Regions from separate parts of the Clostridium sp. DFI.1.208 genome, predicted to be linked through region 3. Evidence: riboswitches for the same ligand, from Rfam matches in the RefSeq annotation. Region 3 holds a riboswitch; each other region holds the start of a gene.

Region 1 (2,268 bases), on a different contig from region 3:
AGAGCACGAATGTGCTCTTTTTTCTGTATGTTGTACTTTTTTGTAGTATAATACAGGTAATGACAGAAGGGAGTGGGCGGTATGAACAGAAAAATGCTGGCACCCATCGTAATTGGAGCCATCATCGCATGCTATATGATGATTTGGATCAGCTCTCTGTTTTTTCTGGATGCACCAAAGATTATCATAATCCTGTTTGGTGTTCCTATGCTGGCACTGCTTTTTCTGTGGATACATGTTGTCAAGGAACGACTTGACGAGATAAGGAGTGGAGAAGAAGATGATCTTAGTAAATACTGATTACATTACCGGAAAAACACTGAATATGCTGGGGCTTGTAAAGGGAAGTACAATTCAGACAAAGAATATCGGTAAGGATATTTCGCAGGGCTTTAAGACACTGGTTGGTGGTGAGCTGAAGGCATACAATGAAATGATGAATGAGGCACGTGCACTGGCAACGAAGCGTATGGTGGAGGAAGCAGAGGCCCTTGGTGCCGATGCTATTGTGAATATTCGCTATGCGTCCAGTGCAATCATGGGGGGAGCCGCAGAGGTCATTGCCTATGGTACAGCGGTAACCTTTCTGTAAAAGCAGCTTGTCTGCTTTTTTCTTTTCTTTTTTACACGATGCGTGTATAATGATACTGTCATGACAGGGGTGCCGTAAGGCTGAGACAGTCCCTTATGACCTGATCTAGTTAATGCTAGCGTAGGGAGTCATATCTATCTTGAGTATTAGATTGGTTCACTTACGCCTCACAGAGGTGTTTTTTTAATGGAAAGGAGAAACATAGGATGAAGCGTTTTAAAAGATTCGGCATGCCGCTTCTCACACTGCTTCTGGTGCTGGCGGTATGGGAAGGCTGTGTTCATGTATTTGATATCGATTTGTATATCCTGCCGGCGCCCTCAAAAATTATACAGGCGCTGTTTGTAAATCGTGATGTACTATGGATGCATTCGCTGGTTACGCTGCAGGAGGCTGTCATCGGCTTATTGATTGCCACACTGCTCGCGATCGTTATCGCTATCGGCATGGATCTTTCCCAGCTGTTTAAGCACAGCATATTTCCCCATCTGGTTGTCACACAGACCGTACCGGTCATGGTGCTGGGACCGCTGTTTTCCATATGGCTGGGCTTTGGTATGGCGCCGAAGATTCTAATGGTCATCTTCATGTGCTTTTTTCCGGTGGCAATCGCCTTCTGTGATGCGCTGGGGAAAGTAGATGAGCATCAGATCAGTTTGCTGAAAAGCTTCGGAGCGAAGAAATGGCAGATATATGCATATGTGAAAATACCGGCAGCCTCCACTGCATTGTTTTCCGGCTTGAAGGTAGCTGCGACCTACTGTATCGGCGGAGCTATCGTTGGAGAGTGGCTGAGCGCTTCCGCAGGCCTTGGGTATTACATGATTCGAGTGAAAAACGGCTATATGCTGGATAAGGTGTTTGCCTGTGTAGTCGTTGTGATTGTCCTGAGTCTTCTGCTGCACGGGGCGGTGGTGTTGCTGGAGGCGGTACTGTTTCCATATGCAAGAAAGAAAAGAGGGAAAACGACATGAAGAAATTAGGCTGTATGCTGATGGCCATGCTGATGGCTGTTGCGGTGAGCGGATGCTCTGATAATAAGGAAGCATCAAAAGATAAGGAAACGACTAAGAAGGTTACGCTGATTCTGGATTATCTTCCGAATACCAACCATACCGGCTTTTATGTGGCGAAGGATAAGGGGTATTTTAAGGAAGAAGGCTTGGATGTGGATATCATAGAGCCGGGAGATGATGCGACAAGCGCTACGCTGGTTGCGGCAAACAAGGGGGAATTTGGTGTCAGCTATCAGGAGGATGTCACCTATGCGCGAACAGCAGAGGTGCCGCTGCCCATTCGGGCGATTGCAGCCATCATCCAGCATAATACAAGCGGCTTTGTATCCCTGAAAAAGGAAAACATCAAGTCTCCCAAGGATTTTGAGGGTAAGGTCTATGCCGGATGGCAGGCACCGAGCGAGGAGGCAGTCATCAAAGCGGTGATGAAGGCCGCAAAGGCGGATTTCTCCAAGCTGACGATGGTTGGCGCTGATGGAAGCGGCTTTGCAGCATTAGGTAAAAACGTTGATATCCAGTGGGAATTTGAAGGCTGGGCGGTAACCAAGGGAAGAATGGAGGGCTATGACCTGAATTACATACCATTACGCGATCTGGATGAGCGCCTGGATTATTATACGCCTGTCATTATCAGCAGTGAACGGATGATAAAGGAAGACC
Region 2 (2,268 bases), on a different contig from region 3:
CTTTTCTTCGCTGTGACATAGGACAGAACCTCCTTCTGCTTTTCTATGACGTTGATCAGATGCGGCTTAAACAGCTGGTAATCGTCCTGTTCCTTTGCCTCATGCCATGCGGCCTCACTGTCCGCAATGGTTTTGCTGTACTCCACGTATACCTCTCTTGGAAGCACACGCAGATCGTTCAGCTCCCGCAACAGCAGCTGCAGCTCTTTCTTGCGTTCTGCACTTACATTCTCCTGTTTTGCCAGTTCTTCAATTTTCTCAATACTTTCCTTATTCGCCATTTGATCGAAGGCTTCTCCCGATAAAATTGCCGACATGCGGTTGCGGTAGGGAATGCCGTTTTTTGGTGCAATCGTGGCCTGATCATAATACATTGTGCTCAGTGCCATCTGATAGGCATTCTTTTTTTCTTTATACTCATGAAAAAAAGCTTCTAAATCCATGTTATCACCTCTGTTATGTATTGTATCACAGCTGGAGAAGAAACGTAACTGTTCCTAAGAAAAAGATGAAGCGTGATCGCGTGAAAGAAAGTAAGATTGTTATAGAAATAAACGCTTTCGTTAAAACTTTCATGTCCATGCGAAAAGTGTGGGGAAACATATGATAATGCAAGCCATTCACAAAAGTCCTGCTTCCGGATTTCATCATGCAGTCCGCTGCTTATATACTTCCAGCCAGCATGCATCCATAAAAAGCTTTGTCACAAGATACGAATGCTTGTTGACGAAGCTATGTGGAAATGATATGATGTGCATGGAAATAAGGGAGCTTGTAGACAGGCTGAGAGGAAGTTGTGAACTTCGACCGATTACCTGATTTGGATAATGCCAACGTAGGGACTGCACATAAAACGCGGGTTATGCATACATGGCATAGCCCTTTTTTCATTATTCATGGAAGGAGGTTCAGCATATGAAGGGTTACATATTTGATTTGGATGGCACGCTGATGGACTCCATGTGGGTATGGGAGGATCTGGCAGTGGTATATCTTCAGGCAAAGGGAATCAAAGCCGCTGATAATCTCAGTGAAGCATTGCAGCTGATGACGATGACAGAGGCTATCCGTTATCTGAAGGAGAGGTATGCAATACCGGATTCTCTGGCACAGATGCGTACAGAGGTTTATACAATCATACGGCGACGCTACAAGCAGGAGGTTGTTGCCAAGAAGGGCGCTAAGGCCTGTCTGGAAAGATTGCACGCAGCAGGTATGCGGATGGGTGTTCTGACGGCATGTGAGCGGATTTGCGCAGAAGAGGCCCTGAAGCGAAACGGTCTGCTGGAGTATCTGGATTTTGTCGCAAGCTGTGAGGAGCTGCCCTATGATAAGCAGGATGGACGTCTGTTTGCGCTCATGCCTGCCATGCTGCATACGGATAAGGCGGAAACGATGTTTGTAGAGGATGCCCTGCATGCCATTCGGACATTGAAAGCGCATGGCTTTCATGTTACCGCAGTGTATGATGCTGCCGGCAAGGAGCAATGGGATGAAATTTGTACACTGGCGGATGCCGCCTTATTGTCGCTGGACGATTTGAAAGGAGAATGCATATGAAAACGGTTCTAACGATTGCCGGAACTGATCCTACGGGAGGAGCCGGAGCACAGGCTGATTTAAAAACCTTTATGGCACATGAGGTATATGGAATGAGTATTCTCACAGCACTGGTGGCGCAGAATACAACCGGTGTAACTTCCATCATGAATGTAACACCGCAATTTTTAGAGGAACAGTTTGACTGCGTCTTCACGGATATCCGTCCGGATGCGGTAAAAATCGGCATGGTTTCCCGACCGGAGCTGATCACTGTCATTGTGGAAAAGCTGAAGCAGTATGCAATCGAGCGTATTGTCGTTGATCCGGTTATGGTCAGCACCAGCGGTTCCGCTCTGTTGGAGGAGCCTGCGCTGGAGCTGTTGAAAACAAAGCTGCTTCCTCTTGCCGATATCATCACCCCCAATATCCCGGAGGCAGAGGTTTTGAGTGGCATGCGGATACATGACCGCAGGGATATGCAAAGGGCCGCTGCTGTAATTGCACAGGACTATGACGGGTATATTCTGATGAAGGGCGGGCATTCCATGAATCGTGCCGATGATTTGTTGGTATATAAGGAAGATGTTCACTGGCTTTGCTGTGAAAAAATCGATAACCCAAATACTCATGGAACCGGTTGTACATTATCCAGTGCCATCGCCAGCAATCTGGCAATGGGCTATGATATGACGAGTGCGGTAGAACGGGCGAAGGCGTATATCAGCG
Region 3 (2,268 bases):
CAGCTCATCGGCGAGAATCAGCTTTTTGATATAACGACTGAGCTGCGGATACATCGGCTCTTTTTTATTAAACGTTATATGTTGTAGATTCATGCAATCCACCTCTCTTCAAGTGTATTATAACCGCAATACACTATGCAGTCAAGAGAAGCCTGTTTTTTTGTTAACAGGCAGACTGTAAATGCATTCAAAAGATAGTTTCCTCAGCATTGAGAACACCGGATGAAAGCCATTCTGTTATATACTCGCGAATGAGATGCTCGTGTGTATTTTTATCATTGGAAACATAATTCGCAAGAAATGTGTCCAGTGTCACATGCTCTGTACGAAAGACTCTGCTTTTATCTTTTGCTGTATTCTGAATCCAGAAAATATAATTGTATGCTTTATACCATGGTGAAACATATACGTTTAAATGATATTGTGTATTTGAACGCATGTCGATGTATGCATGAAAAATAGGCTGTTCTGATACAATCATATGCTTATAATCTTCCATTCCTTCCTGCAGCATACTGCCCTCCCCCCTTTCTTATCATAACAGTGTGCAGAGATCAGAGTGAATAGGACAACGGGACAGCTGTATAAACACTGACCTCTGTACATTCATCATACGGAATAGCAGCAAAATTGCAAGCATTCTGGGACAAGCGGTATCCCATAGGGTGGAAACGGTCATTTTTTGTTGAGAACATCCGAAAATCCATGACTGTTTTTTTATCTTCGGCATTCAGAAAAAACAGCATTGCAATTCCGTTTGAACCGTGGTAACATTTTAATGTAATAAAAAAGGGGAGCTGGAAACGGCTGAGAGGAAGCGCTCGCTTCGACCCATAACCTGATTCGGATAATGCCGACGTAGGGATGTGTACAATATGAGTGACTGCATATTGAGATATGGCCTGCGTTTGCTGTATCTCTTTTTTATTGCTGCATACGGAAGGGGAGCTCCGACCGTACAAAGAACTTCAGCGAGGGAGCCTGCCAGACAGGCTGAGAGGAAGCTGTATGGCTTCGACCGATCTTGGGATATCAACCGGGAGAGCTGTTTTCTTTGTGCTTCCTGTTTATATCCCAAAGGAAAGCAAACAGGAGGTAAGTAGAAATGAAAAATGAACATCGTGTTTTTCGCCATGTCTTTCTGGCAATGATGGTAGCCGTAGGAGTTGTCATATCACCAATCCTGCGTGTGGAGGGTATGTGTCCGATGGCGCACTTTATCAATATTACAGTGGCAGTGTTAATGGGACCCTGGTATTCGTTTCTGTGTGCGGTACTGATTGGGGTCATCCGTATGGCGGTTATGGGGATTCCACCGTTAGCATTAACCGGAGCTGTATTTGGTGCAGCATTGTCAGGAATCTTTTATAAAATCAGCAAAGGGCAGCTGTGGGCAGCAGTTCTGGGGGAAATCATTGGTACAGGAATCATCGGGGCAATCGTGTCCTATCCAGTCATGGCGCTGCTGTGGGGAAGAAACGGTCTGACCTGGATGTTTTATGTACCGAGCTTCTTTATGGGAACCATCATCGGAGGCAGTATAGCATTTGTATTTCTGACATCCATGCAGCACAGTGGTATGCTGCTTAAGATGCAGAAAAAGCTGGGAGGAGAATGGAATGTACGAGAAGCTCTGGAGCCTGAGAAAACAACTGCAGTACAGTCATAATCTAATTCACTGCATCACCAATCCGATCAGCATGAATGACTGTGCAAATGCTGTACTGGCACTGGGTGCGAAGCCAATCATGGCGCAGCATCCGATGGAATGTGAACAGATTACCGTATGCAGTAAGGCACTGGCACTGAACCTTGGCAATTTTGATGATAACCGCTCGATTGCCATGAAGAAAAGTCTTCACTGTGCAAATGAGAATGGTATTCCGGTAATCATTGATTTGGTTGGTGTCGGATGCAGTGAGCTACGCAAAACGTTTGCAGAGGAGCTGTTGCAGAAGGGAAGATTCTCTATCATAAAAGGAAATCTTTCTGAGCTGAAGGCAATCAGCGGCCGTGACAGTCATGCCCTGGGAATTGATGTCGGTGATGGTGATCGAGAAGCTCCTGCAAAGAGTGCAAAGTGGCTGGCTGAGCTTGCACGCAGACATGCCTGCTGTGTCTTATGCAGTGGAGAAGTGGATATCCTGACAGATGGAAAGCAGATATATTTTATAGAAAACGGAGATTCCCTGATGACGCTTTGTACAGGGACAGGTTGTATGCTGAATGTGATTGCAGCTGCATTTTTATCCGTTACAGAGAATTCGC

The links. Region 3 has a riboswitch for thiamine pyrophosphate ahead of thiW (energy coupling factor transporter S component ThiW). Riboswitches for the same ligand answer to the same signal wherever they lie in the genome.
Region 1: another riboswitch for thiamine pyrophosphate. It lies ahead of NE665_RS18085 (ABC transporter permease); the one in region 3 lies ahead of thiW (energy coupling factor transporter S component ThiW).
Region 2: another riboswitch for thiamine pyrophosphate. It lies ahead of NE665_RS06790 (HAD family hydrolase); the one in region 3 lies ahead of thiW (energy coupling factor transporter S component ThiW).

The regions. Positions count from the first base shown of each region.
Region 1 covers NZ_JANGCA010000044.1:7,327-9,594, forward strand. Annotated here, with positions in the region: gene NE665_RS18075 (hypothetical protein) at 82-300, shown strand; gene NE665_RS18080 (YbjQ family protein) at 281-592, shown strand; TPP riboswitch at 648-736, shown strand; gene NE665_RS18085 (ABC transporter permease) at 799-1,566, shown strand; gene NE665_RS18090 (ABC transporter substrate-binding protein) at 1,563-2,268, shown strand, end outside.
Region 2 covers NZ_JANGCA010000009.1:89,826-92,093, reverse strand. Annotated here, with positions in the region: gene NE665_RS06795 (carboxypeptidase M32) at 1-443, opposite strand, end outside; TPP riboswitch at 755-858, shown strand; gene NE665_RS06790 (HAD family hydrolase) at 916-1,560, shown strand; gene thiD (bifunctional hydroxymethylpyrimidine kinase/phosphomethylpyrimidine kinase) at 1,557-2,268, shown strand, end outside.
Region 3 covers NZ_JANGCA010000014.1:24,890-27,157, forward strand. Annotated here, with positions in the region: gene NE665_RS09140 (GntR family transcriptional regulator) at 1-93, opposite strand, end outside; gene NE665_RS09145 (hypothetical protein) at 188-514, opposite strand; TPP riboswitch at 781-882, shown strand; gene thiW (energy coupling factor transporter S component ThiW) at 1,106-1,669, shown strand; gene thiM (hydroxyethylthiazole kinase) at 1,620-2,268, shown strand, end outside.